Regions from separate parts of the Paenibacillus sp. FSL F4-0100 genome, predicted to be linked through region 1. Evidence: a T-box and tRNA genes for the amino acid it is inferred to sense, from the RefSeq annotation. Region 1 holds a T-box; the other holds one or more tRNA genes.
The links. The T-box of region 1 lies ahead of MHH48_RS17575 (alanine--tRNA ligase). A T-box ahead of a tRNA ligase gene usually reads a tRNA of that ligase, here a tRNA-Ala.
Positions count from the first base shown of each region.

Region 2: it encodes a tRNA-Ala, which carries the amino acid that the T-box ahead of MHH48_RS17575 (alanine--tRNA ligase) is inferred to sense. The anticodon was not compared.

Region 1 is NZ_CP150303.1:3,876,882-3,892,099, reverse strand. Features, by position in the region: gene MHH48_RS17595 (ATP-binding cassette domain-containing protein) at 153-1,892, shown strand; gene MHH48_RS17590 (YdcF family protein) at 2,606-3,268, shown strand; gene MHH48_RS17585 (hypothetical protein) at 3,517-3,840, shown strand; gene MHH48_RS17580 (hypothetical protein) at 3,840-4,088, shown strand; T-box leader at 4,135-4,378, shown strand; gene MHH48_RS17575 (alanine--tRNA ligase) at 4,500-6,380, shown strand; gene MHH48_RS17570 (hypothetical protein) at 6,859-7,320, shown strand; gene MHH48_RS17565 (YafY family protein) at 7,623-8,585, shown strand; gene MHH48_RS17560 (type 1 glutamine amidotransferase family protein) at 8,696-9,322, shown strand; gene MHH48_RS17555 (hypothetical protein) at 9,477-9,734, shown strand; gene MHH48_RS17550 (hypothetical protein) at 9,961-10,200, shown strand; gene MHH48_RS17545 (stalk domain-containing protein) at 10,563-11,291, shown strand; gene MHH48_RS17540 (hypothetical protein) at 11,407-11,757, shown strand; gene MHH48_RS17535 (AraC family transcriptional regulator) at 12,396-13,295, opposite strand; gene MHH48_RS17530 (DMT family transporter) at 13,451-14,362, shown strand; gene csaA (chaperone CsaA) at 14,408-14,740, shown strand; gene MHH48_RS17520 (NUDIX domain-containing protein) at 15,174-15,218, shown strand, end outside.
Region 2 is NZ_CP150303.1:5,981,047-5,996,264, reverse strand. Features, by position in the region: gene MHH48_RS27095 (response regulator transcription factor) at 1-557, shown strand, start outside; gene MHH48_RS27090 (methyl-accepting chemotaxis protein) at 733-1,923, shown strand; gene MHH48_RS27085 (PstS family phosphate ABC transporter substrate-binding protein) at 2,051-3,052, shown strand; gene pstC (phosphate ABC transporter permease subunit PstC) at 3,112-4,044, shown strand; gene pstA (phosphate ABC transporter permease PstA) at 4,045-4,920, shown strand; gene pstB (phosphate ABC transporter ATP-binding protein PstB) at 4,969-5,724, shown strand; gene phoU (phosphate signaling complex protein PhoU) at 5,774-6,433, shown strand; gene polA (DNA polymerase I) at 6,699-9,359, shown strand; gene mutM (DNA-formamidopyrimidine glycosylase) at 9,505-10,338, shown strand; gene MHH48_RS27050 (MntP/YtaF family protein) at 10,461-11,201, shown strand; gene coaE (dephospho-CoA kinase) at 11,211-11,810, shown strand; gene MHH48_RS27040 (lytic transglycosylase domain-containing protein) at 11,807-12,373, shown strand; gene MHH48_RS27035 (alpha/beta-type small acid-soluble spore protein) at 12,441-12,668, opposite strand; gene nrdR (transcriptional regulator NrdR) at 12,817-13,290, shown strand; tRNA gene MHH48_RS27025 (tRNA-Ala) at 13,467-13,539, shown strand; gene MHH48_RS27020 (discoidin domain-containing protein) at 13,704-14,081, shown strand; gene MHH48_RS27015 (ABC transporter permease subunit) at 14,300-15,218, shown strand, end outside.

The DNA.
Region 1 (15,218 bases):
CCACCATTCTAAAGTAAGTATTAGAATATCGAAGTGAGGGTAAGGGGTAAAAATGAATTGTACTTGGTAGTAAAGAGTGTTACTCTAAAAGTCTGTGTTCGAAAGTACATTTAATAATAGTCACCATTTTAGTTACAAAGAAAGGCACTACTATGATAAAAGTTGAAAACTTATCCTTCTCATTTCCACAAAAAGAACTATATAAAGACATTTCATTTACGTTAGAAGAGGCACAGCATTGCGCTTTTATTGGAACAAGTGGCAGTGGTAAAAGTACACTGATCGATATACTGATGGATCCAGAAAGATATTTGTTCGAAGGCAAGTTAGAGATAGATCCAACCTGCAAAATTGGGTATGTAAGTCAGTTCTCCCAACTAGACAGAACTAAAGAAACAACTGTTTTTGAATATATCGGAGAAGAATTTATTAAGCTACAAACTGAAATAACAACTATTTGTAATGAAATGGAAACATCATCGGATATTGAGCCGTTACTCGAAAAGTATCAATTCGCTTTAGACGCATTTGATGCAATGGGCGGAGATAATTTTGAGAGTAACATTAATAAGAAATTAAATCTAGCAAACCTCTTGAAGCTAAAAGATGTTAGGGTATCCGACCTGAGCGGCGGGGAATTCAAACTTATTCAAGTAATGAAGGAAATGCTTAATAGTCCAGACTTAATGATCATGGACGAGCCGGATGTATTTTTAGATTTTGAGAACCTAAATGCGCTTAAAAAACTTATTAATACTCACAAAGGCATACTGCTAGTTGTTACGCACAATCGATATCTATTGAATCATTGTTTCAACAAAATTATTCACCTTGAAAACACGGAGATCCAAGAGTTTGATGGGCGATATATTGAGTATAATTTCTCATTACTTCAGACAAAAATTGAGTTGCAAGAAATCGCAGTCGCTGAAGCTGAAGAAATTGAGAGATACGATAACATTATTGATAATCTTAGAGCTATCGCAACTATTAATTCAGAAGCATCTAGAGGTAGAGCGTTAAAAGCTAGAGTTAGATTTCAAGAGAGATTGGAAGCGCGTAGAATTAAGGCACCATTTGTTGATATTAAGCAACCGAATATCAGTTTCGGTATTGAGAATGAAATTGAAGACAGCATTGTTGTAAAAGTCAATAATTATAGTGTTGCCTTTGATGAACTGCTTTTAGAGAATGTGAGCTTTGAGATAAAATCTACGGATAAAGTAGCCATTATTGGTCCAAACGGTACAGGGAAAACGACTTTACTCCGAGATATCTTTAACAATAATCATGATTCCATTGAAATAAATGATGATGTTAAAGTGGCTTATTTATCTCAGAATCAAGGCGAAATGCTAAAGGATTCTAATAGAATACTAGAAGAATTCATCGATGCTGGGTTTAAAACTTATGATGAAGTTAGATCGTATATTTCAAACTATGGCTTTGAAGGCGAAATCGTTAATCAAAAGATTGAATCACTATCTGGTGGAGAAAAAAACATACTTCAATTGGCTAAAGTTTCTGCTAGTAATGCAAAAGTATTGCTTCTTGATGAACCGACAAGCCATTTAGACACATATACACAAATTGCACTGGAACAAGCCATTGAAGACTATAAAGGTGCAATTCTCATGATATCTCATGATTTCTATTCTGTTGTAAATGGTATGGATTATGTATTAATCATTGACAATAAGACGATTAGAAAAATGACTATGAAAAAATTCAAACAGATGATTTATGCTAGTCACTTTGATAAAGACTATTTAGAAGCGGAACAAAACAAAAAAGCAGTTGAAATGAAAATAGAATTGGCTTTAAAAGATACTAATTTTGAATTTGCAAAAGTATTGGTTGATGAGCTAGAAGAGCTAATTAAGTTGCTTTAAATTACAACTCTCTTATTGAAATGATTACAAGAAAGTGAAGTCAGTTACAGCGAATAGGGCTAATGTGAATTAGTCTGAGTTCAACGATGAAACATGATATTGGTGGAAAAGTATCAACAAAAAAGACACTGATGAATAGAATATCAGTGTCTTTTTACTGCATTGATTTCTTGATAGCTCTTGCCTGGGGTGCTTTTATTTTATTTCATTGTAAACAAAAATTTCGCCGTTATGACCGTTATGGTGAACCGTGTCACAGGTAACGGCAAGTTTTTTCAGAGATTCCACCTGGTAAGGTTTTTTTGGGGAGGGGGAGAGATCTATACATGAAGGAGGACACGACAGAACAGAAATCAAAATAAACATAATGTCGGGCGACAAGAACATGGTCCCATAGAAAGTCGCTAATTTAGCGGCTTTTTTGTTTTATCGGTACAAGTTCTTGTCCCGAGTCAAGGACAAGAACTTGTACCGATTGCCGTAAAGGACAAGAACATATTCCGATTACCGATTAGATACATATCTAATTAAAATTCTACAGCTATTTCATAAAATCTTACGGGCAGGATAGAGGAGATAAACATAATAAAGACATATGTAGGCAACTGTCTTTCTCAGCTATCGGGCGCTGGGCAGGTATATGCAAATTGTCAGTACTTAATTAGGTACGACGCATATATTAGAATAATTATTTGAATTGAGGAGGGTGTTAAATGCAACCTCAAATTCCTAAAGATCCTGTGGTTCCTGAATTAACGGAAGTTCAGATAAACGAGTTAACTGATATCGTTTTCTTATCTAAGGAAATATCACCTTGCGATGCTATTTTTGTTTTCGGAGGTACTCATCCAGGGCATTGGGAAGCCACGATTGACGCTTATAATAGAAGCTTGGGAAAAATGATTATTGTCACAGGAGGAGTCAGCCCTACAGGAATTAAGCATGAGAACTGGGTCGATAAAACTGTACCCGAAGCACATGTCATTGTTAAAAAACTAACTGAGGCAGGTATTTCTTTAAATGTAATCATGTATGAAGATCGCTCAAGGAACACTTTAGAGAATGTATTATTCGCTAAAGAAGTATTTAACTTCAATGCTATTGAGTCACTTCTAATTGTATGCAAATCTCATGGTGCGGGCAGGCAATATCGTACATTAGCGAAGCATTCGCCCCCAAAAATTAATTATTTTTCATATGGCTTTGTTTTAAGTTATAATGGCCAAACGATAAACAGAGAAAACTGGATGCATAGTTCAATAGGTCGCTCAAGAGTGTTTGGAGAGTATTTGAGAATCTGTTTTTACGGTGACCGTGGAGACATACTTCGCTTAAATAAGAAAGTGGAGGGACTAACTTATACTATGGATGATTGATATATTCATCTGACAGCGGTAGTAGACTTGTCCGACGTAGGCCTGACCAACATGATTTCAACACTTAGGTGTACAATTTGTGTAACTCAAGACATATGTACAAAATACTATATAATATTAATTTCTAAGTTTTGTTGACGAGTCTATGTTTCTACTCCATACACATACTCAGCTTTTTATTCAAATGGTCTACTATCACCAAAAATGCCGGGATAAAACTAAATCCACATAAAGCAAGGCACTGGTTTGTGACCTCCTTGTTGCGCGGCATTTATGAGCAATCTGAAACAGCTGCCCAAATCGAAGACAAGAAGAAGCAGCTTATTGAATATATGAAATGGCGAGACCCAGAGACATTAAGCGTGTATGAGCATTATTACGATGAACAGAAATTCCGAGATTTGCATGAGAAGCTTCAGGAAAGCTACATGCAACGCGAGAAAGAGTACTTCAAATCAGCTAAGAAGCGCTCAGTGATCAAATCACCTGAAATACTTACGGCTTTTGAGCTTAAGAGCTCCGAGGAGAAACAAGACTGGTTAAATCAATTTTTTGAAGGGATGGAACCGTAGTGTCTACAGCAGTGCAATTACAAGAGGAAATCCAAGACAAAACCTGGGGAACCCTTCTTAGCGGTAAAGTATCGGAGGAACTGTTACTTTTGTCTGATCCAAACGGAGATTACTACTGGGATAAAGTTGAGGAGAAAAATATCAAAAATTTTGTTCGGCAATGTGCAGGTCATCCGTGGGCAAACCATTTTGCATTAGCGCTTATATGTTTGTCCGACCTTATACCTTATAAAAAAAAAGTGGAATAAATTGACAGAACAAGTTGAGTGTGTTAGAATCGATTTAATTTAAAATGAAAAGGCTATGATGAGAAATAGTAGGTATTAGGGATCTCGCAGAGAGAAGATGGTTGGTGCGAATCTTCATTGATCTAATAGTGAAGCAGTCTCGGAGCTGTGAACCGAACAGAGGAATCTTAGTAGGCTTCAACGGAGTTCCACCGTTATTCAGGAAACAATATCGGAGATATCCCGTATTGATAGAGTGCAGAGAAATCTGAAATTAGGTGGTAACACGGACATAATAGTTCGCCCTAAGTTGACAAGAAATATGTCAGCTCAGGGCTTTTTTTGTTTTATTTCTTTTCGTTTGAATATTCGCAGAATAAAGACTTTTGGATTTTCCAAGAATAAATAATAATTAAAATGGAGGTATTGAGCATGCTGAAAATGACACCAGATGAGTTAAGAAAATCATATATTGATTTTATGAAAGGAATAGGGGCTAGCCAAGTGCCCTCTTCTAGCTTGTTACCAGAAAATGATCCCTCAACGTTGTTTACGGGAAGTGGAATGCAACCTATGGTTCCCTATTTATTGGGGGAAAAAAATCCGATAGGTAATGAGATAACTAATATTCAGAAGTGTTTAAGGACAGTGGATATTGATGAAGTAGGAGATACGTCGCATCTGACATTTTTTGAAATGATAGGTCGATGGGAGTTTAAAGCAAATGAAAATAACTATAAGAAAAAGCAAATCGATGCCATTTGGAATTGGCATATTATCGAATTAGGAATTGATCCTGGCAGGCTGTATATCAGTGCTTTTATAGGAAGTGATGATTTGAATATACAGAAAGATACGGAAGCCATTCAAATCTGGTCAGAAAAATTCAAATCAGTTGGTATAGAACCTATTATTGAGGATGATCCATATAAATATGGGACATCTAGAGGTGGGAAAATATTCTTATACGATGAAAAAGAAAATTGGTGGAGTAGAGCCGGAAGTCCATTAGATATGCCTGTTGGTGAACCGGGTGGGCCTGATAGTGAAATGTTCTATGATCTTGAACCAGGCGGTGATTCACTGGATCATCCTGCTTCTGTAAGCGAGAGGTTTTTAGAAATTGGGAACAACGTATTTATGTGTTACAAAAAAGAAGACACAGGATTTGTAAAAATACAAAATCCCAATATTGATTATGGAGGCGGATTAGAAAGGGTTGCAACAGCCCTTAATGGTGACAAGGATATTTATAATACGGCTTTCTTCCTTAATCCCAAGAAAAAATTGATGGAGTTAAGTGGTAAACAATATACTGACGATTTAAAGTCGTTAAGAATCATACTTGATCATGTGAGAGCGGCTACTTTTCTAATTAATGATGGTGCGGAGCCAGCTAATAGTGATGCAGGGTATATAACAAGAAGGTTATTAAGAAGGGCGATTCGTGCAGGTAAAAAAATAGGTATACAAGGAAGTTTTGTGGGTGAGCTGTCTGAAGTTTATATAGATGAAGCAACAGCTTATGAAGATTTGATCGGTAATAAAAAGAAAGTTATCGAAATAGTAAATAAGGAAGAAAATCTTTTCTATAGAACTTTACAGCAAGGAGAATTTGAAATACAAAAACATCTTAAGAATAAGGGTAAAGTTACAGGTGCAGATGCCTTTTATTTTTACGAAACATATGGGTTTCCCTTGGAGTTGACGGAAGAGTTTCTAACTGAAAGTGGATATAGCATGGAGGACAAGGCGTCTTATATAGAGGCGGCAAAGAAACATGCTGAAAAGAGCAGAACTGCTTCTGCGGGTAAATTTAAAGGTGGATTAGCTGAACATTCAACAGAAACAACAGCGCTGCACACGGTATCTCATTTATTACTTGCTGGTTTAAGGGAAGTTTTAGGTGATCATGTTCATCAACAAGGAAGTAATATTACTTCAGAACGATTACGGTTTGACTTCAACCATGATGAAAAACTTACGCCAGAGCAAATAGCTGAGGTGGAAAAGTATGTGAATGATGCGATTTCATCAAAAGCAGTTACCTATATTTCAGAGATACCTAAAATTGAAGCGAAAGAAAATAATGTTGAAGGGAATTTTTGGGATAAATATCCGGATATCGTTAAGGTGTATACAATCAAAGATAACGAAGGGAAAGTTTGGAGTCGAGAAGTATGTGGAGGACCTCATGTAGAAGATACAACAAACTTAGGAAAGTTCAGTATTAAAAAAGAACAATCTTCTGCTGCTGGAGTTAGAAGGATTAAAGGAGTAATTAATAAATATTTCCAGAACGCGGAACAATAGCTGATGTTTTAGGATTGCCATTTGTAACAACGTTATGAGTTGCCGGGAATCCAGGATGAATGATAAATCCGGCATTCGAAGAGGGTTTGACATCGCTTGGCCTTTGTTGGCGGTACCGGAGCACAGTATTCAAAGAAAAAGCAATTCGGATTAAATCCGAATTGCTTTTTTACTGCAAGAAAGGGGATAAAAAAAACAGAACGAAAATCGAGCTATATGGTGTATGACACTAAATGAAAATTGTCGAGGGACAAGAACATGGTCCCAAAGAAAGTCGCTATTTTAGCGGCTTTTTTGTTTTATCGGTACAAGTTCTTGTCCCGAGCCAAGGACAAGAACTTGTACCGATTACCGTAAAGGACAAGAACATAGTCCGATTACCGATTAGATAAGCTAACGGGCAGTTTACCTGGATGGTGACTAAGTAGCAACCTATTCAAGAAAGTGTTCATCTGATTATAATGAGGAGGTGATATTAATGAAGAAAATGAATAGCTTCATTATAATGTTAGCTTTAGTAGTGTGCATGTTTTTTGCAGGCTGTACAAAGGCAAATACTGAGTCAGAACCAATACAGACTCAACCATCGGCCACGAATACTTCTACAAATGAACCATCAGATTCAAACAGCAATACAAATCAATCTGATTTAGTCGGTTCCGTTAAGGTAGAAAACAAAGGTTCCGATACTAAAATAACTTATACTTTCAAAAATCAAAGCGAAAAAATGGTGACTGTTATTGGCGGAGCAAGATATAAGTTGTTAAAAGACAACAAAGTAGTAGACGAAGGTGGGGTTCCAATAAAAGACTACATAGATTTGGAGCCTGGTCAGGACTATACAGATATAAAGAAATTTTCGAAATTGGAGCCCGGCTCATACAGAATACTTGTAGATTGGAACAAAACCATTGTATCTGCTGAATTTGTTCGAGACTAAAATTCGTTACGCTAACGGGAAACGATAGTGCAATAATACAAAGAAAAAGAGTGACTCTAAGCTTTGTATTTAGATTCATTACGGTGAACCGTACCATCGATAGTGGTAAAGCAGAGGATTGAGTTGAAGGTGGATGCGGCGATGCTAAATGCCCAAAGAAGGGCTTAAGCATGCGGCACATGTGAAATCAGTCATATTGATGGAATGGGGGAGCGTGCTTAAATATGCTGCGCTCCTTGTTATATGAAATGTATAATGGACTTAATATAAGACATTTTAAAATCAAAGGTGAGGGTTATGTTATGCCAAAAAATGATAATATGCTAACAATTCTATGGATGTTGAATTCGGGAGAGAAATTGACTGCAAAGCAAATATCGGAAAAGTTAGAGATAAATATAAGAACAGTTTATCGGTATATTGATGCACTATGTGCCAGTGGCGTCCCTATCATATCCGACACAGGGCACAATGGCGGGTATAGTTTGCTGCACAATTTTATCAAATCTCCTCTGCTATTTAGTATTGATGAAAAAAAGACACTGCTTCATGCTGCCCTATTTGCAAAAGAAGCCGGATATCCTTTGAGTGAGGCATTAGAGAATGCAACATCCAAGTTGAAAATGTATTCGAATCAGGAGCAGGAAAGTATACTAAGCCATCATTTAGCCGGATTTGAAGTAATAAACCGCAGGGGATACCCCGCTGTTCAGCCGGTATTGCAGGAATTGGAGCACGCTGTAGCAAATGAATGGTCTGTAGAAATTTCTTATCGTAACAGTCATGAAGAGCAGTCCCCAAATAGGGTAATAGACCCCTATGGCGTGGTTAATTGGAACAATAAGTGGTACACAATTGCATTTTGCCACCTGCGGAATGAGATCCGCAGCTTTCGGGTAGAACGAATTTTGAACATCACACGCACGCCATTCTCATTTAGGCGTCCCAATGATTTTTCAGCGCGTACTTTTTTTATGAAAAATCTGTTACCAGATGTAGTAGGTAAATCCGGATTAATTTCTTTAATTATTGGTGGCAGGGCAGAGGCGTTGGATGATTTATGCATACATTGGTTTTTGGAGCATCATTTGCAGGAGCGGACATCAACGCAAGCAATTTTTTTACTTGAGGAAGAATCACTGTATACACATGTTCCGTATATAATTCTTCCCTATGGGAAATCCATTCAAGTTATAGAGCCACAGAATCTAAAGAATAAACTTGTGGCGGTTGCTTCAGAGTTAATGGAATATTATCAAGTTTAACAACTTCACTGACAGCAGTTGTCAGTGAAGTTGTTTTATTATAATGATAACCACTCATTAAAGATGAATGGTTGCTGTTACCTAATAAACTTTATGAGGAGCACTTAAAAATGAATAATACAGTATATCTTTATGTGTTTGATACCATGTCCGATTGGGAAATAGGTTATTTAGCCGCCGAGTTGAACTCTGGAAGACATTTCAGACAGGGGCTGGCTCCAGCAAAAATAGTCACCGTTGGGATAGAAAAGACTCCAGTAACTACAATGGGCGGATTGAAAATAATGCCTGACATTAAAGTGGATGAGTGCAGCATTAAAAGCGTAGATGCACTGATTTTACCTGGTGGAAATACATGGACAGAAGCTATTCACGTGCCCATATTAAAAATTGCCGAGATGTGTTTAAAGGAAGGGATAGTAGTTGGAGCAATTTGCGGTGCTACCTTAGGACTTGCTCAAGCAGGATTGTTAGATTCACGTTGGCACACAAGCAATGATTTGGCCTACCTTAAAATGGTTTGCCATTCTTACACGGGCGAAGAATATTACAAAGTGGAATCTGCTGTCACCGATGGGAAATTGATCACCGCATCCGGAGTAGCTCCATTAGAATTTTCTGTTCATGTTTTAAAAGCGCTAGATGTATTTTCTCCAAAAACATTAGACGCTTGGTATCGTCTTAATAAAACTCATGAACCTAAATATTTCTACGAGTTAATGAATTCAATCCAATGACAGTATAGGAATACAAGGCATGTTGATGCTGTGTGTCGCTTATCAGGAAATAGTTTATTGGAGCCACATTTACCTACAATTGAAAAAAGGTTAGGCACTCTGAAGAAGATGGTTTCTGTACTGTACTGTACAGGAGTCAGTTGAGCAATCGACGTTGACACGCATTAATGTAGAAATGTGCTTTCCTTACGCGACTTCCTTCAAAGGGGACCTGGGAGAGGGCGGCGTGTTCGCCGTTGGCGAAGGCGCGTTTAAAGTCGAACCGCCTCCATATGAATTGTCAGCCTTCAAGCCGCTTGATTATTATAATCCGCCGGAGGATCTTTTGGAGCAGATCATTGAAGATCAAGTAAAGGGTGTCGAGCAATCTGTCAAATATATAATGGCTCTAAGAGATAAATATTGCAGGTAACTTTCGATCACAATCCTCTACGGTTTCATAAAAACGACAAGTCGTATTCTCTTGGTATTACACGAGGGAAATCGAAATGTCGTCTTTTTTTGTCCCAATGTTATTACATTGCTGATAGGAACAGATCGAATCAAGTTCGTTGATAGAATGTAGAAATCGTTGCTAAGTGAGGTAGTTTTGCATACTGAATAACCATAAAATAAGGTTAGTTAGGAGGTTAGTATCGATGGAATGTACAAGTCTTGGTAGAAGCACATTGAATTTTAACAAAGACTGGAAGTTTATTCTTGGGGATCCATCGGGAGCCGAGCTGAGGCATTTGCCCGATGACGAGCTATATGGTGTGTATGTGTCGGGGGACAAGAACATAGTCCCATTGAAAGTCGCTAACTTAGCGGCTTTTTTGTTTTATCGGTACAAGTTCTTGTCCCGAGTCGAGGACAAGAACTTGTACCGATTGCCGTAATGGACAAGAACATGAGCCGATTACCGATTAGATAAGTATCTAACTATGTTTCCATGCAATTCATTAAGCTAACGGGCAGGTTAGTGGAACAAGTTGGTTTTGAGCACCGCTTGATTTCATCTAGGGCATGTTAGGACATGAAAAGCATCGACTATTCAAATATATGCCCAGCTGCGAGGGGAACGAAGAAGAGAGCTATACAATCGCTTTTTTAGGCACATGGATGAGTAGTAGTGACCTAATGAATAAATTGCTGTTACTCAACTAAAGGGTAAATTAGTAGATAAATTTACCTGTATTATTAATTGCTAATTCATGTAAAATTTATTGGTAGTATGAATAATTAAGAGTGAGGAGTAAATATGAAAATCATTATTTTGAAAAAACCAATTTTGTGGGTTGTTTTTATATCATTATTAAGTGGCACTTTAATGATTGGTCCAATGAGTTCTTATGCCGCAAATGATGACTATGATGCATATGGCGGAGTAAACGGTTTGCTATCTGAGGGTAGATTATATGCCCCTCTCCGTAGTATGGCGACGAATTATTCATTTAGATACGATGAACAACTTGATAAATATTTTGATGTAAAAATAACTTGGAATCAGAAGACAAAAACTGCTTCACTAACTAAAGGCGGGAAGACTTTTAATGCTACTGTTGGTAATGGAGTATTGTTGAAAAATGGCTCGGTGTATGTACAATTTAAAGCTTTAAGTAACTTCTTCTATCCGAACGATTATATCAAATGGGATACATCTACTTTGACAGGAAATTCTGAGCACATTACGGTATATGCTCGTCCATTGACAGATAATCAAGCATTGACTCTTGCAAAAAATGCGATGTCCAAAAAGAAATACTGGATTCAATTTCATAAAAATAACGTAGAAATAGGTCTTCCTGAGTCAGAGTATATTCAATGGAATAAAAGTCTTACTAAATTTAAAGCGGTCTTTCATTCAGATGGGATTGTTGGCGACTATAACTATAGCTACAGTATTGAAGCTGAGATGACTAAGAAGGTTAATGATTGGACTATTACTTCATTTAATTATTTCGATGGTACAAGGATATATTATCCTTAATCATTACCTGGTCAACCACTAGCCTGGTCATTAGTGGATAGGCATTAAACTCATTGATGGTGATGCCTTAAAGATAGACAACTTACTCGATTACGTGATAAGATTTGCTTAAATCGTGAAGCGCGCGTACAAGAGAGCCGTATGGGAAAGCATCCCTACGGCTCTTTTAATTTCTAATGAGCGTTGGAATTATAAAGAAGGTTTTGATGTTGCAAAAGAAAACGATAGAATACTGGTTGTTCGCGGCAGGGCTGATATCGAATCGCCACTAAGCGAAATATTGAATTATGAAATGCCCAACGCAATCTGGCTTACTGTGAAGAAATCTTATTATGACGCAACTACGGTAGGTGACAGAATAAGCATAAGTATCGGAATTCGAGGTACTGGAATAATTGACATGTCTTTTCCAGTCCAGGCAAAAGAGGAATTAAAAAATATGATTAAGCTAACGAAGAAACGATAGCTCAATAAATCCAAGAAAGCAGCCGATCATTGAGATCTGCTGCTTTTATTAAGCTAACAGGCAGGTTAGGGATTTAGTATTTGAATCATTACAGACAGGAGAGGAGTCAAAGATGTCGGAAGAAAAGAACATATTCCCATTGAAAGTCGCTATTAGCGGCTTTTTTTGTTTTATCGGAACAAGTTCGTGTCCCGAGCCAAGGACAAGAACTTGTTCCGATTGCCGCAAAGGACAAGAAGATGTTCCGATTACCGATTAGATAAGTATCTAACTAGGATTCCATGCAATAAGTTCATTTCCTCAAATCTAAACAAAATTTATATTATTCAGTGGCTCATCATACCGTATACAATTGCTGCTTGTGTCGCTTTTGGTGCAGGTAAAGTCTCAGAAAAGTGGATTGTACCGGCAGGAATAGTCATCGGAATCGCTAGTATACTATTAGCAAAGTGTGTAGGAGGAAGGAAAAGAAATCCTAGCACAAGGCACTAAAAGGAACAGACTTTGAAATGTCGAGGGATAACAATATTTTTCACATGGAAAGTCGCTAATTAGCGGCTTTCTTTTGTTTTATCGGTCGGTTTAGGTGTTATCCCTCATGCATTTAATTACTCAAGTAACTATAGATGTTGATTAAATTAATTTGATTTCGCCAATCCGCTTCTGAATTCCCTAAAACCTTTAGGTGTTTTTCCTTGGTCCTTTTTAAAGGATTGTATGAAGTGATTCACATGATTGAAGCCCACTTTGCGAGCGATCTCGGTAATCGTATCCTCCGAGGATACCAGTAGTTCGCAGCTTTTTTTAATCCGATATTTTATGAGGTACTCATATGGAGTCATATGAACAGTCTTTTTAAAACTTCGTGTACATTCCGAAATGCTCAAATGCGCCGTATCGGAAATCTCGCGTAGCGTGATAGGATTCGAGTAGTTCTGATGGATAAAGCTTAGCATGAGCTGCAATCTTTCCTGCTGCCGTTTTGCGTGTTTTGGCGCTTCCTCTTGCGGCAGCGAAAGATTAGATATTAGGATGAACCAGAGCTGTACGGTCTTGATCGAAATCTCATATTCCCATCCCCAGCTCTTGCTCCCATTGAATACTCGTTGCATGTTCCAAAGCATGTCCAATACTCGCTTTTCCCACTCCGCGATTTCTGTAATAACGATAGAAACGAATGAAGAACGGGTGTAAGGTAGCACATACTTCTCTTCCATTGTACTGTCCGTGTGAAAGGCGAGTAACTTTTCGGGGAAGTTAAAACTTACATATTCACCATCATGACTCAGCTGTGTCGTGACATGAAGAATTCCTTTGTTAATCAGAATAGCCTGGCCGGTCTTTAACTCATGATCAATTCCGTTTACTTGAATCACGAGTGTTCCTTTCGTTACTAGCGTGATCTGCAGTTCTTCGTGCCAGTGCAGGTCGTTAAATCCCCGTCCTTCAGGAACGCTCGTAAAGAGCGTATGGGTGTACATGATGTAAGGAAACGAACGATCGGGATATGCAATTGTTTCGTACAGCGGTTTTGGCATGTCAAAAACCTTCTTTCTATGACGATATATCTATATTATCCAGTGATATATTTGCACAATAAAATTGAAAACGATGATATTATTATATCATATCTATGGCTTATCACTAGAGCCTGTGCACAGACGATCGGATAAGACCTCTTGGAGGGTTTTAAGTGAAAGAACGCAAAGCGTCGTCATTGCTTCATCCTTATGTACTTCTTTTTATCGCCATTCTATCGGTTTCCGTTTCTTCAATTATGATTAAATCTTCAGATACGCCAACCGCCATAGCAGGTATGTATAGGCTTTATATTTCAGCGGTCATCATGCTTCCTTTTGTCCCTTGGAATACGATCCGCTCATTAAACTTGAGCGCCAAGGAGAGGGGGACGTTTTTTCTGGCTGGTCTGCTCCTGGGATCGTATCTCTTATTCTGGATGGAATCGCTCGTTTATACTTCGGTGGCAAGTTCCATGGTCATCTTAGCGATGCAACCGTTGTTTGTCATGATCGGTTCGTATTTTGTCTTCAGGGAACGAGCTGGGATTCTGAGCGTGCTTTGCTTAGTGACCGCGCTGCTAGGTTCAATCATAATCGCTTGGGGAGATATAGGTGTTTCTAGAGAAGCACTCATTGGGGACGGATTGTCTTTAATCGGAACCATACTTGTGTCAGCTTATATGCTAGTAGGGCAGAAGTTGAGTCAGAAAATCCATGCCAATCTGTATAGTGTCGTGGTCTTTTTTCTCGGGGGAAGTGTTCTGCTCATCTACAGCATACTAAGGGGCTTTCCTTTAACCAACTATGATTCTTCGGACTGGACCTATTTCCTTTTACTTGCGATTGTTCCCACGATCTTCGGCCAGTATATTTTCAATCGACTGCTTAAAACCATCGGTGCTACAACAGTATCGGTAGGTATTATTGGAGAACCAGTTCTGGCAATTATGCTGGCTTATCTCTTCCTGGGAGAAACCATCTCCATCTTTCAGTTCGTAGGTGGATTGATAACGCTGCTGGGTATGCTGATGTACTTTTGGCGGCAATCACTGCAATATTCAGCGTCGAAGCGTCTTTCGTATTAAATAGCGTCAAAACAATAGGAAATTATAGATTGGGAGGAATTACGAATGGCAACCTTTGATGACTTTCTAAAACTGGATCTTCGTGTGGGCACGATTATTAATGCTGAATTTTTTTCCAAAGCCAAAGTCCCGGCTATCAAACTGGAAATTGACTTTGGTGCGGAAATTGGTATTAAAACTTCCAGCGCACAAATCACCAAAAGATATACGGCTGAAGATATTGTCGGACAACAGATTGTGGGAGTCGTCAATTTTCCACCGCGCCGGATCGCGGGATTCAATTCGGAAGTTTTGGTTCTGGGCGGACTGCCAGAACAGGGGGACGTTGTGCTGTTGAAGCCAGATATCAATATACCCAATGGAACACAAATCGGTTAATATAGTTGAAACCCACCAAAGGATGGACTACTTTTGGAGGGTTTCCTATATGGATTAGAGTAACCTACTCAATCTCAATGGCACAGACTGTCGGAGGACAGAAACATTGTCCTATTGAAAGTCGCTATTATAGCGGCTTTTTTGTTTTATCGGTACAAGTTCTTGTACCGAGCCAAGGACAAGAACTTGTACCGATTGCCGTAAAGGACAAGAACATGGTTCGATTACCGATTAGATAAGTATCTAATTATGTTTCCATGCAATTTCATTAAGCTAACGGGCAGGATAGTTCAATAATGCCATGTTATAATGAGGATAATTAAAGCGCTTAAATTAAATAAATCAGGAGTGATACTAGAATTTGATAAGAGTAGATGTGTTCGTTCTTACAAATCGGCTTGAGGATTACAAGATTGTTTAGGCGGTGAGTGGCTTGCCAATGTCTGAATATTATTTGAATTTGCGTAAGAAGATAGGA
Region 2 (15,218 bases), 2.1 Mb from region 1:
TGAACGGCTTTCAGATTTTAGAGAAGCTTCGCAGTAACGGAATTACCACGCCGATCATCATTCTGACCGCGAAGAACGCCGAGGAAGAAGTTGTTCAAGGTTTGAAGATGGGGGCGGATGACTATATTACCAAGCCATTTGGCGTATCTGAGCTGCTGGCCCGCGTATCGGCCGTTATGCGCCGGGTTTCCGGTCACGCCGATGAAGTGAAGACGACTGATAATCAAGGAAATGTCATCTCACTTGGACAACTGGAAATCTATCCTGAGAAATACGAGGTTCGTCTTGGCGGTCAGAGCATTAATCTTAGGCCGAAAGAATTTGAAGTGCTGCTCTATCTGGCCAAAAAACCGGGCGTTGTGTTAACAAGGGATGATCTGATGAACGTGGTCTGGGGCTTCGATTATATCGGCGGGCAGCGAACCGTGGACGTTCATGTGAGTTCCCTGCGCAAGAAGCTTGAGCTTGATCCTGAATCTGTACACATTGACTCCATTCGCGGGGTTGGTTATAAACTTGTAGTAAATCCGAAAAAAGGCTCCCATCATTCCGTTTGAAATGATGAGGAGTCTTTTTTTTGGGTCTTTGGTCAGATCCTGACGTGTCTAATGTCTCATATCCCCGCGATTATCCTTCCGTAGTTTACGTTCCCTTAATCATTCGAGTATATTCCCATAATACTTGTTCGGTAAGATGCGTCTAAAGGACCAGATGAAGAAGGGGTGAAGGCGCATGACACTGCTTCAAACCAAACCAAATCAGACAGAGAGAATGAAGATGGAGGTAGAGCCGGAACTTGATGGACAAGTAGCAAACGAGCCTGAAGCAGGCGCATTATATCGGCAATACATAAGAAGGGTCCCTGTTATAGGAAAGACTGAATCCTGCCTTGATGTGTTGAATGTTTTTGCGAAGGACCCGCGTATTCCGTGTGTTATTTATTGCGATGAGGCAGACACACCAGCAGGACTGATCATGCGGGATGTGTTTTACCAGCGAATGATGGGCAGGTTTGCCGTTGACCTGTATTATTCCAAGCCCGCCTTCCAGTTTGCGGACCATCAACCGATGCGTGTCGATATATCCGAGAAGGTCGGAACGCTGCTGGAATTGTCCCTACAGCGCCCGGATTCAAAATTCTATGATTGTGTCCTGATCACGGATTCAAACCAACTGCAAGGTGTGCTTACCGTCCGGGATCTGATGAGTCTGTCCAGCGGACTCCAAGCGGAGGCGGAAGAGAAGCGGGAACTGATCCTGCAGGAAAGCTACCGGCATACCCGGAACATTCAATCCTCATTAACCGACGTCCGAACGGCAGCAGCGAGAACGAACTCGGAATGTATACGGATGAGGGAGTGGTCTCAAACCGGGAAGGAGAAACTGGATCTTGTCCGAACCTCGTACCTTGGCCTTGTGGAGGATATGACGAAGCGTGAAGGCCAGGCCTCCGAGCTCGCGGCGGATGCCAGCCGCATTTTTTCCATAACCGGCATGATTACCGAGCTTGCGAACCAAAGCAGTCTGCTGGCAATGAATGCCTCGATTGAAGCCGCACATGCCGGCGAGCATGGGCGGGGATTTCAAGTGGTTGCGGCAGAGGTACAATCGCTGGCTAAACAAACACGCAAGCTCTCAGGGGATATATCGCAGCTGCTGGAGCAAATCCAGCGGCTGGCAGCAGATACAGCCAAGGGGGCCGTATCATCGCTGAAGGAAATTCAATCCTGCGAGGGGTATGTAACGGAAGGTGCCCAGATGTTTAATGAAATGGACAACGCCGTTCAAGAGGTCGAGAAATCCGGGAGCCAGGTTTATCAACTGGCCGAGGAAACCGTTAGGCGTGTGGAGCGGGTTAAGGATGAGCTTGCTGGAATGAACACCGGCGAATCTTCGATCAAGGAAGAAAGATCGAATGTATAACTCTACTTTATTAAAATATTTTACACTGCGTTTACATTTCTAAGAAACTGCTATTACATTCCGGGATTATTATCAATATTGTAAGCAGGAAGTAGAGACAACAACCATTTTGAAGGAGTGGATTCGTTTGTTTAGAAGAAGGGGTCGTAAACCAGCAGGTATTCTCGTATTGGTGTTAATGCTGAGCACACTTTTGGCAGCATGCGGAGGAGGAACTTCCGGCGGTGCTTCAGGAGAAAATAAAGAGAATGGTTCAGCACAGCAAACAGAGGAAAATACCTCAACAGCTTTGACAGGAACAATTGAAATTGATGGTTCAAGTACACTGCATCCATTAACCGAAGCGGTTGCTGAAGAGTTTGGTGCAGCTAACCCTGATGTCCGTATTCCAATCGGAACAGGCGGAACAGGCGCTGGCTTCAAACGTTTTAACAACAGCGAGATCGCAGTATCCAATGCTTCCCGTCCAATTAAAGACAGTGAAGCTGAGGAAGCAAAAGCCAATGGCATTACCTATCATGAGGTTCTGGTAGCTTATGACGGACTGTCCGTCGTTGTTAATCCAAGCAATGAATTCGTAGATAAATTGACCGTAGATGAGCTCAAGAAAATTTACGAGCCAAACAGCACCGTAAAAACATGGGCTGACGTTCGTGAAGGATGGCCGGCAGAGGAAATCAAGATTTACTCGCCAGGTACTGACCACGGTACATTTGATTACTTCACAGAAGCAATTAACGGTGAAGCACAAGCAAGCAGAAACGATAGCCAAATTACGTTCAGTGCTGATACAAACGCAGTCGTACAAGGGGTAGCTGGTGACAAGAACTCCATCGGATACTTCGGATTCTCCTTCTATGAAGAGAACCAAGACAAGTTGAAGCTGGTTCCGATTGATAACGGTACGGCTACAGTAGCTCCAAGCATGGAAACGATCAAGGATAACAGCTATGCTCCATTGTCCCGTCCGCTGCTGCTCTATGTTAACGATAAAGAGCTTGAGCGTCCAGAAGTGAGTGCATTCATGAACTTCTACCTTGAGAATGCCGCTAGTCTTGCTGGCGAAGTCGGATTCGTACCGCTTCAAGATGAACAGTACAAAGCAGAAAAAGACAAGTTGGCAAAATAATTAAAGACTAGATGCCCGGAGGGAATCCTCCGGGTGACCCATAGAAAGGGAAGAGGAGAATGAACAAAACTTCACCCGTGGCGGTAAACACAAAAAGCATGACATTCCGTCGAAGCAAAACACGCATCTCAGACAAAATCATTCCAATCTTACTCGGCTTGTGTGCCCTGCTTTCGGTGTTTACTACCATCGGTATTGTATATACGCTTCTGCAGGAATCCGTGATCTTCTTCAAGGAAGTACCGGTATGGTCCTTTCTGACTGGAACGACATGGAGTCCGATTCTCCCTCCAAAAGAATTCGGCGTGCTGCCCCTGCTGGGCGGCACATTGCTGATTACAGGCATTGCGATTCTATTCGCAGTGCCTATCGGCTTGGCATGCGCTATTTATCTCAATGAATACGCTCCTGCCCGGGTTCGGGGGGTTGTAAAGCCAGTGCTTGAAGTATTGGCTGGTGTACCAACGATTGTTTATGGATATTTTGCGCTTGAAACGGTAACGCCATTCCTTCAAAAGATTTTTCCCAACATGGGTATATTCAATGCTCTTAGCGCGGGTATCGTGGTAGGGATCATGGTCCTGCCGATGATTTCATCTTTAAGTGAAGACGCGATGCGTGCGGTACCCAAGAGTCTTCGTCACGGTGCCTACGCGCTCGGTGCTACCCGATTTGAGGTTGCACTGAAAATTGTGCTGCCTGCCGCTCTGTCGGGGGTCGTGTCGTCCTTCGTATTGGCATTCTCGCGTGCGATTGGCGAGACGATGATCGTAACGGTGGCTGCTGGTGCTACGCCGCAGCTGACGCTGAATCCGCTGGAAAGCATCCAGACCATGACTTCTTATATCGTTCAGGTAAGTATGGGTGATGTTCCGCGCGGAACGATTGAATACGGCACGATTTTTGCGGTAGGTCTGACCTTGTTTGTCATCACCTTCTTGCTTAATATATTGGCGCAGTGGGTCGCTCGCCGCTTCAGGGAGGAATACTAGATGGAACAATTGAATCTGGGAGATAGCAAAGGAATCAACCGGAGACGCCGTAGTGACCAGACGCTGCACATTATATTCCTGGCTTGTACCAGTATCGGTATTCTTGCCTTGATGGCTTTGATTGTTACGATTGTGACGGATGGTATTTTCAGACTATCGCCTGATCTGTTCACCAACTATCCGTCACGTATCGCGGATAAAGCAGGACTGAAATCGCCGATTGTCGGCACGATTTACTTGCTTCTGCTCATGGCTCCGCTGTCCTTCATATTAGGCGTTGGCGCAGCGATCTTTCTTGAAGAGTATGCGGGCCGCAGCCGCTGGGTTCGGCTGATTCAGCTGAATATCAGTACGCTTGCAGGGGTTCCTTCTATTATATATGGTATCCTGGGGCTCGCTATTTTCGTACGTGGGATGAATCTGGGCCGCAGTCTGCTCTCCGGGGTATTAACGATGACGCTGCTGGTGCTGCCAATTATTATCGTTGCCGCTCAGGAGGCGCTTCGCGCCGTGCCTAAGAACCGGCGCGATGCTTCTTATGCGCTGGGCGCAACGAAATGGCAAACGGTATCCAGCGCTGTGCTCCCTTCAGCGATTCCAGGAATCATGACCGGGGTTATCCTAGCCTTGTCTCGTGCGATTGGCGAAACCGCACCGCTGATCATGATCGGTGCCTTAACGTACGTGGCCTTCTTGCCGGAAAATCTGCTCGATTCGTTTACTGTCATGCCGATCCAGATCTTTAACTGGATATCAAGACCAAGTGAGGCTTTCCACGAGCTGGCGGCTTCGGGTATTATTCTGTTGCTCATCATGCTGTTCATCATGAACATCATCGCCGTGTGGATCCGGAACAAGTATTCGAAGAACATCTAAGAGACGCTTAAGCAGATCTAATCGTGAAAAAGGAGACATGAATAAGATATGGAATCCATCATACAGATTAAGAAATTAAACCTTTACTATGATACGTATCATGCGCTTAAAAACGTGGATCTGGACATTCCGGAAAAAACGGTGACGGCGTTCATCGGTCCGTCGGGCTGCGGTAAATCCACGCTGCTGCGTACGCTGAATCGGATGAATGACATGATTCCTTCCACCCGGATTGAAGGCAGCGTGCAAATCGGCGGGACGGAAATCTACAGCGAGGAAGTCCACGTTGAAGCCCTGCGCAAGCAGGTAGGGATGGTGTTCCAGCAGCCGAATCCGTTTCCTAAATCGATTTATGATAATATCGCCTACGGTCCGCGACTCCACGGTATCCGCAGTAAAGCGGAGCTTGACCAAATTGTGGAACAGAGTTTGAAGCAGGCCGTGCTGTGGGATGAAGTCAAGGATTATCTCAAGCGGTCCGCGCTGAGCTTGTCCGGGGGCCAACAGCAGCGTCTGTGCATTGCCCGGGCACTTGCTGTACAGCCGGATATTCTGCTTATGGACGAAGCTACTTCCGCGCTGGACCCGATTTCGACCCTGAAAATCGAAGAGTTGGTACAAGAGCTGAAGAGCAAATACACCATCGTTATGGTAACGCACAATATGCATCAGGCCGCCCGCGTATCCGGGCAGACGGTATTTTTCCTGAATGGCGAAGTGGTTGAATCTGCAAGCACCGATACGCTGTTCTCGACGCCGTCGGATGCACGTACCGAGGACTATATCTCGGGTCGATTTGGTTAACCCACACTCATATGATCTTTCTTAAAAGTAGATAGGAGGAACATCACACATGATCCGGAGAATTGAGTTTGATCAGCAGCTTAATGAGCTGAAAACCTTGCTGCAGGATATGGGCAAGCATATGGAGGAGGCACTGGCGAGCAGTGTAGAGTCTCTCCAGACCCTGGATGCGGAGAAAGCGCAGGCGGTTATCAAGAACGATGTACAGTTAAACACAATGGAAGAGCAGATCATGGAGATCGGCTCCCGCTTGATCGTAACCCAGCAGCCTGTGGCGAAGGATTTGCGACGGATATTGGTTGCTTTCCGGATTGCCAGCGATTTGGAGCGGATGGGCGACTTGGCTCGTGATGTCGCTAAAGTCACGATCCGTCTGCAAGGCCAGAAGCTGATCAAGCCCTTAGTGGATCTTCCGCGGATGTCGGATTTGGTGCGTGCGATGGTCTCGGAATCCATCGAATCCTATCTGATGGAAAACACGGATCTGGCTTATAAAATGGCCCAGGATGACGATCAGGTCGATCATTTGTACAGCGTCATTCTGCAGGACCTGTATTCGCATCTGACCTCCGATCCGGACTCGGCCAATCAAGCGATGCTGCTGATCATGGTGGGCCGTTACATTGAACGGATCGCCGACCATGCCACGAACATTGGCGAGAGCACCGTGTACCTCGTAACAGGTCACCGTCCCGACCTCAATCAATAGCATCATGACAGTCTAACGCTGGCGAAAGCTGGCGTTTTTTTGCGAGAATTTAGAAAACTCCAGCGAAGCGGAACAATTCTTTAATCGCATTTATATATTTGGGGTCCCGCAAAGTATTTGGAATAAGCATCGAAGCACAGGCTCCACTTTGTGGGGTTATTTTGCGTTTCATCAAGAATTCATCGTTAATCGAACGGATTGTTCGGAATTGGCGGTAACCTATGTTATCATGTGGAAAGGAAGTAATATTGGTGCGAGGTGTTCTATGGACAAGCTGATTTTGATTGATGGAAATAATATCATTTACCGTGCATTCTTTGCGATGCCGCCGTTGACCAATGCCAGTGGACAGCAGACGAATGCAGTTTACGGTTTTACGACCATGCTGCTTCGCTTAATTGAGGAGCATAAACCGACCCATATGATGGTGGCATTCGATGCCGGCAAGGAAACGTTCCGGCATGCGGATTTTCAGGATTACAAAGGTGGCCGTCAAAAGACTCCTCCTGAGCTCTCCGGACAATTCCCGCTGCTGAAAGAGCTGCTGAAGGGTCTTGGCGTCTCCCAGTTCGAAATTGGCGGTTATGAGGCCGATGACATTATCGGGACCATTACCCGTCAAGCTGACGAAGCTGGCCGCAAGGTGATGGTCGTATCCGGGGATAAGGATATGCTGCAGTTGGCTTCGGAACATACCACGATCGCGATGGTCCGCAAGGGCGTTACTGATATTGAGTATTACGGACCGGAACAGATTAAGGAGCGTTATAACCTGACGCCTGATCAGATTATCGATCTTAAGGGGCTGATGGGCGATGCTTCCGATAACATTCCCGGCGTTCCAGGAGTGGGTGAGAAGACGGCTCTGAAGCTGCTTCATGAATTTGGATCCGTTGAGGCCGTGGTGTCACGTACAGATGAGCTGAAGGGCAAGATGAAAGAGAAGATCGAAGAGCATGCCGATTCCGCCATACTGAGCAAGAAGCTGGCCACGATCTTCCGCGAAGTACCGATGGAGCAGTCGCTGGATGACATGGCGTTTACAGGCCTGAATGAAGAGACGGCAGGACCTGCACTGGCGAAGCTGGAGTTTAAATCGCTGATTGAACGGTTAAACCTGAGCATAAGCGGAATGGGTGGAGATGCGGCTGAGTCGAAGCCCGAAGCGAAGATTGAAGTGACCCTTGTGGACACGAAGGAACTTGCGGAGGTTGCGGATAACCTGGCCCAGGTGACCGTGCTCCATGTTGAGACGCATGGGGAAAACCCTCATCATGCCGAGGTGATCGGGCTCGCGCTCGCTACAGAGGAACGACAGTACTTCATTCCGTTTGAGGTTCTGAAGTCGGAAGTGGCTGAACCTGTCCGTGCTTGGCTTGCCGATAGTGGAATCCCGAAACGCGGGTATGATCTGCACCGCATTGATCTGGCTCTCCACTGGCAGGGGATCGCTTTTGCCGGCGCAGCATTCGACGTTCATCTGGCTGCATACCTGCTGGACCCGACGGAAGCGAATCAAAGCCTTAGCGGACTGGCCTCTAAATACGGGCTTGCGTATCTTCAAGCCGATGAGGATGTGTTCGGTAAAGGGGCCAAATACAAGGTTCCCGATATGGAGAAGCTCAGCGAGCATATGGCCAGAAAATGCCTGGCTGTATCCGAACTGGTTCCCGTTCAGGAGAAGGAGCTGGCAGCTAATGAAATGCTGCCGCTGTTCCATGAGCTGGAGATGCCGCTATCCCGCATTCTGGCCGATATGGAGAAGCAGGGAATTGCCGTGAATGCGGAGGATTTGAAGGAGCTGGGTCGCGAGTTTGAAGGACAGATCTCGAAGCTTGTTCATGAGATTTATGAGATCGCTGGAACGGAATTTAATCTCAATTCGCCTAAACAGCTGGGCGAGATTCTGTTTGTTAAACTGGAGCTTCCGGTCATCAAGAAGACCAAAACCGGTTATTCTACCGATGCCGAGGTGCTGGAGAAGCTGGCGCCTTATCATGATATTGTTCGCCTGATCCTGAAGTATCGTACCTTGGCCAAGCTGCAATCCACTTATGTGGAAGGTCTTCTGAAAGAGATTTCGTCACAGACTGGCAAAGTGCACACCTATTATCGCCAGACGATTGCCGCAACGGGACGTCTGAGCAGCCAATTTCCGAATTTGCAGAACATTCCGATCCGTCTGGAGGAAGGTCGCAAGCTGCGTAAGGTTTTCGTTCCGTCCGAGCCGGGCTGGAGCATTTTGGCAGCTGACTACTCCCAGATCGAGCTGCGTGTGCTTGCGCATATCTCGGATGATGAACGGCTGAAGGAAGCTTTTGTCCACGATATGGACATCCACACCAAGACTGCGATGGATGTGTTTGGAGTCGGCGTGGATGAGGTGGACTCCAATATGCGCCGGTCCGCCAAGGCGGTTAACTTCGGCATCGTGTATGGAATCAGCGATTATGGCTTGTCCCAGAACCTGAACATTACCCGGAAGGAAGCCGCGGCATTCATTGACCAGTATTTCGAGGTGTTCCAAGGTGTGCGGCGTTATATGGACGTGATCGTCAAGCAGGCGAAGCAAGATGGCTATGTGAAAACGTTGCTTGAACGCAGACGGTATCTGCCGGAGATTAATGCCAGCAACTTTAATCTGCGGTCCTTTGCGGAGCGGACGGCGATGAATACGCCGATTCAGGGAACGGCCGCCGACATTATCAAGCTGGCCATGGTCCATATGGACAAGGCATTGTATGATCGTCAGTTGAAGAGCCGCATGCTGCTTCAAGTGCATGATGAATTGGTGTTTGAGGTGCCGGAGGATGAACTGGAGATCATGAAGGAACTGGTTCCGGAAGTGATGAGCCAGGCACTAAAGCTGTCGGTACCGCTGAAGTCGGAAGTCAGCTATGGCGAGAACTGGTACGAAGCGAAGTAAAGCTGGACATTGTGTCAGTCAATAGAAGATCTTTTATAGGGATCATGGCGTGAAGAGGGGCGCGATATGCACCATACCTTTCCACAAAACCATGGTCCCGCTCTGTCCCAACTTCCGGTATAATGGGAAATGAGGTGAAGTCATTATGCCGGAATTGCCGGAAGTAGAAACAGTGAAACGAACACTGAACCAATTGATTAAAGGTAAGCATATAGATCACGTATCCGTACATCTGCCGCGGATCATTCAGCGTCCCGACGATATTGAGGCATTTGCGTTTATGCTGAAGGATCATACCGTGGAAGGTGTAGAGCGCCGCGGGAAATTTTTACGGATATTGCTGGATGGGCTAGTGCTCGTCTCGCATCTTCGGATGGAAGGGCGTTACGGGGTGTACCCTGCCGAGGAGCCGGTGGAGAAGCATACCCATGTCATCTTTCATTTCTCGGATGGCACGGAGCTGCGCTATAAGGACGTACGCCAATTCGGAACGATGCATCTTTTTGCAACGGGGGAAGAGTTCCAGCACGCTCCTCTTGCCAAGCTGGGTTATGAGCCGCTGGATGAGACGTTTACGTTCGGAACCTTTAAGGAAGTCATCGGCAGCAAGAAAACGAAGATCAAGGCGGTGCTGCTGAATCAGGCATATGTGGTCGGTATCGGCAATATATATGTCGATGAGGCATTGTTTCGAGCCGGGATTCATCCGGAACGCAATGCTAACAGCCTGAAGGATGCCGAGCTCAAGCGATTGTTTCATGCGATTGTGGATACACTGTCCGAAGCCGTTGACGCGGGTGGTTCTTCCATTAAATCCTATGTCAATGGACAGGGTGAAATGGGGATGTTCCAGCACAGTCATCAGATTTACGGACGGAAGGACGAGCCGTGTAATACATGCGGAGGACCGATTCATAAGATCGTGGTTGGCGGACGGGGGACCCACTTCTGCCCGAAGTGTCAGCCGTTAAGGAAGTAATCCAATAGGCGTGCACCCATTCCTTTCCTCACACATATAATGTGGAACATATGTGGAGCGCATGGAGTTGCTCTTCTTCATGAATGAGCCGCTTGATGTGGAGCTTACGAGGAGGGAAAAGGGTGCTCAGTCATATTTTCTCGTCTGTGCTGCTGGCTATGGCATTAAGCCTGGACGGATTTGGGGCGGGGGTTACATACGGTCTGCGCAAAACCAGGATACCGCTGCTGTCTGTATTGATCATCTCGCTATGTTCCGGCTTGGTGCTTGGCGCCTCCATGCAGGCAGGCGCGCTGTTACAGCGGTTCTTATCCCCATCTGTGGCGTCCGTGATCGGAGCCGCCATTTTGATTCTGCTGGGCTTATGGTCTCTATGCCAGCAAGTTCGCAGAAAAAACGAGTCTGATGTGCAGCCGGTTTCTAATGAGGTTATTACAAAGTCTCTTATAGAAACGCAGGGGGCTGACCATCAAGTAAAATTACGACGTGAGGTTAACACGGCAGGTCAAGAGCATCTTCAGCGGGCAGTATTCTCTCTTGAGATTCCGAAGATCGGCGTTGTCATTCAAATTCTCCGCAGTCCCTCGAAGGCGGATCTGGACGACTCCGGCAGCATCTCTCCGTGGGAGGCGATGTGGCTCGGGATCGCGCTATCGCTCGATGCGTTCGGGGCAGGGCTTGGCGCAGCCATGCTGGGCTTCTCACCGCTAGGTACCGCAACGGTTGTTTCCTTGTTTAGCGGGATATTCCTGGTGCTGGGCATGAGGGTTGGTTTACGTTTTGCGTCCAAAGGCGGCATGCGTTTTATCTCTTATTTGCCTGCTTTTTTGTTAATCGTCATGGGTATAATGAAGCTGTTATGAGGTGAAGTCATGAATATCGGTTTAACCGGAGGAATTGCAACAGGCAAGAGCACCGTGTCCTCCATGTTGACCATGAAGGGAGCACTTCTCGTCGATGCGGATCTCATCGCCCGGGAAGTGATGCTCCCGGGTCATCCGGTGCTGGGTAAAGTGACCGAACATTTTGGACAAGCGATCCTGTTTGAGGACGGTACGTTGAATCGAAAAAAACTCGGGGAGATGATCTTCCATCATCCCGAGCAGAGAACGGTGTTGAATGAGATCACGCATCCGGCGATCCGGCAGGAAATCCGGGAACGGACGGAAGCGTATGAGCGGCAGTATCCGGATCGGCTCGTGGTAGCGGATATACCGCTTCTGCTTGAGGCTAAGGAGCATTATTCTTATCTTGACCAGATCGCTGTCGTTTATGTACCGCGAGAGCTGCAGCTAGGGCGTCTGATGGTGCGCGATGATCTTAACAGGGAAGCGGCAGAAGCGCGTTTAAACAGCCAGATGGATATCGAGGAGAAGAAGCGTCTCGCGGATATCCTTATTGATAACAGCGGAACATTGGCCGAAACAGAGCAGCAGGTGGACAACCTGTGGGGCAGGCTGGTTCGGTTATGAGGTGGCTCCGTAAAAAAAGAGTGCTGCTTCTGCTGTTTGTCTCTTTTGTAGCGCTGCTGTTTCTGAGCTCGAACTGGATGACCTTGCTGTATCCGATTCATTATAAGGATGAAATCCGGAAGCATGCCGCTTACTATGAGGTCGATCCCTTCCTGGTGGCTTCCATCATTCGAGTGGAGACGAACTTCAAGCCAGGCAAGGAATCCAAGAAAGGTGCGCTGGGCATTATGCAGCTGATGCCGGATACGGCGAATTGGGCGATGGAAATGGCCAAGCTGCCATCGGTGAACCTGCTGAACGTGAAGAATGAAGTGGATGCGAATATCCAGTTGGGCACCTGGTATATTCAGAATCTGCACAAGGAAATGGACGGCAATCCGATTGCCGCCATCGCCGCTTACAATGCAGGCCCCGGGAACGTGAAGAATTGGATCAACAAGGGCATGTGGGATGGAACCTACGAGAATGTGAAGAGTATTCCTATCGGGGAAACCCGTCACTATGTACAGCGCGTGATTTATTATTATAATCAGTATACAGATGTATATAAGGACGGCTTTTAACAAAAAAGAGCGCTGGACAGGCTCTTACATCGAGCCGTCCAACACTCCTTTTTTAAGGAAGAATCGATTATTGACCGGAGAATTGACCAGCCAATTGTTGCTCGGCCAGGGTTACAAGACGCTTTGTGATGTATCCCCCGATCGAACCGTTCTCGTAGGAAGTCATGTTACCTTGGTATCCGTCTTGTGGAATGGAGATACCAAGTTCTTGAGCTACCTCGTACTTCAATTGCTCAAGAGCAGCGTTTGCGCGAGGAACAACCAGGTTGTTGGAGTTGTTGTTGCTTTGTGCCATGTTAAGTTCACCTCCTTGGGTTGGTAAAAGTATTATGTCTCGGGTTTCGCATTTTCATAACATAAAAAAACAAAGTTTTGCTGGTAAATTTTTCTGTAGCGCCATTCAAGGCGAAATACGCTGAAACGAAGGAAGTGAAGATGACTTTATGAAATGTCCATATTGCAGTTATGCCGGAACGAAAGTGCTTGATTCCAGGCCGGCCAACGAGAATAAATCCATCCGCCGCCGCAGGGAATGCGAGCAGTGCAGCAAGAGATTCACAACCTTTGAGATGGTGGAGGAAACGCCGCTGATCGTCGTGAAAAAGGACGGAAGCCGCGAAGAATTCAGCCGGGAGAAGGTGCTCCGCGGTTTGATCCGGGCATGCGAGAAGCGTCCGGTATCCGTGGACCAGCTGGATATGATCGTATCGGATGTAGAGAAGGCACTGCGCAATACCGCAGCAGCAGAGGTGGAGAGCCGCCAGATCGGGGAGCTTCTGATGGAGCGGTTATATCCGGTCGATGAGGTAGCTTACGTCCGCTTTGCATCCGTGTATCGCCAATTCAAGGATATCAATATGTTTATGAAGGAACTGAAAAGCCTGCTGTCCAAGGGTACGGACGTTTCGGAGTTGTAAGAGCGCCATGGTTCCATACGATCCAGGTGCTCTTCTGGTGCTCTCATAGGGCCCATTATCATCATCGCTAAGTGACATTATATAGAGAAGTAAAAGGGATACAGCACGTCATCAAAAAATGTGAAAAACATGTTGACATGCCTGCTGATTTTTTATATGATATAGAAGTCGCTTACGGGGCCTTAGCTCAGCTGGGAGAGCGCATCGCTGGCAGCGATGAGGTCAGGGGTTCGATCCCCCTAGGCTCCATAATAAGAAAACCCTTGATGATATATCATCAAGGGTTTTTTGCTTTTATAGGACGAATTTATCTAAATGGATTTGGGGACGGAATTAATATGGAGAAACATGCATGGCCATTCATTAGGTCATGAGAACATGCAGCGCCCAATCTGGCGCTGCACCGTCTAGCCGTGGCTTCATCCAACGACGGACTGGAGGATACCGCGCCGTACGTGAACGACGGGAAGTTAACAACGCGCTTTGGTTCGAAGCGGGGAGTGGATCCCGGTTGGATCTACGTGGATCTCGGAGAGTCCAAAACGATAGATGAAGTTAGGCTCTATTGGGAGGCTTCTTACGGGAAGAGCTATCGGATACAGGTGGCCGACGATCCAAGCCATGAGACAAATTGGAGAGATGTATACAGCACCACGTCAGGCAAAGGTGGTCTTGAGACGATTACTTTTGACGCAGTAGAAGCACGGTATGTTCGGATGTACGGAACGGTTCGGGCTACGATATACGGATATTCGATTTGGGAATTTGAGGTGTATGGTCCTGAACAGTGAAGTGAAGGTATGGATGAGCAGTTGACCAATAAGCAAAGGACACATTCTCGTTAGAGGTGTGTCCTTTGCTTATGTTATCAGCAGCCTTCTTGTGCTTCGGATAAACCTGCTTTGGACGATTACTGCAGTAAATCAGATTTCGGTCACATTGTTGAGCCAATCCGGCGCTTCTATAATGAGGATAGGTTCTAAATCAAGGGCATTAAAGGAGACAAGATATGACGCCTACTTCATCAACGGAAACCTTCAAGGGACTTCCAAAATTCATGTCTGAAACAAAAGGGTTCTGGAGGTACCTAATCCGTTATCGGGCATTTTACATCATGCTCGTTCCAGGCATTCTGTACTTCTTGTTATTTAAGTATCTACCGTTGATGGGCAGTTTCATCGCCTTCCAGGACTACAATATCTTTAAAGGTTACGCTGGAAGCGATTGGGTGGGCTTTCAATGGTTTCAGCAATTGTTTGCTTACAATAATTTTGGGCGTTTAATGAGCAATACGCTGATTATCAGTTTATATCAGATCGTATTTGCATTTCCATTACCGATCCTCTTGGCTTGTCTGCTTAACGAAGTACGGCATATGGCATACAAGCGGATTGTCCAGACGGTACTTTACCTGCCGCACTTTTTATCCTGGACGATCGTATTTGGGCTAACGTATATGCTTCTGTCTCCAAGCAATGGATTAGTCAATCAATTGCTTCATTCTTTCTCGGGAGAGACCATTTCATTTCTTCAGAAGCCTGAGTATTTCCGAACCATCATCATAAGCTCTGGGATCTGGAAGGAAATGGGTTGGAATGCCATTATTTTTATAGCAGCGCTTGCTGGTATCAGTCCTTCCTTGTATGAAGCAGCAAAAATGGATGGTGCTAACCGCTGGAGGCAATTTCTCAATATTTCTTTACCCGGGCTACTTCCAGCTATTATGATTCTTCTACTGTTGAAGATCGGACATATATTTGATTCCGGTTTCGAACAAATCTATCAATTTTTGAACCCGGCTACATTTGAGACCGGTGATGTACTCGATACTTATATGTATCGTGTCGGTATTCTCCAGGGCCAATACAGCATCACTACAGCTATCGGACTGTTTAAATCTGTCATTGGATTCATTCTACTTGTTGTTG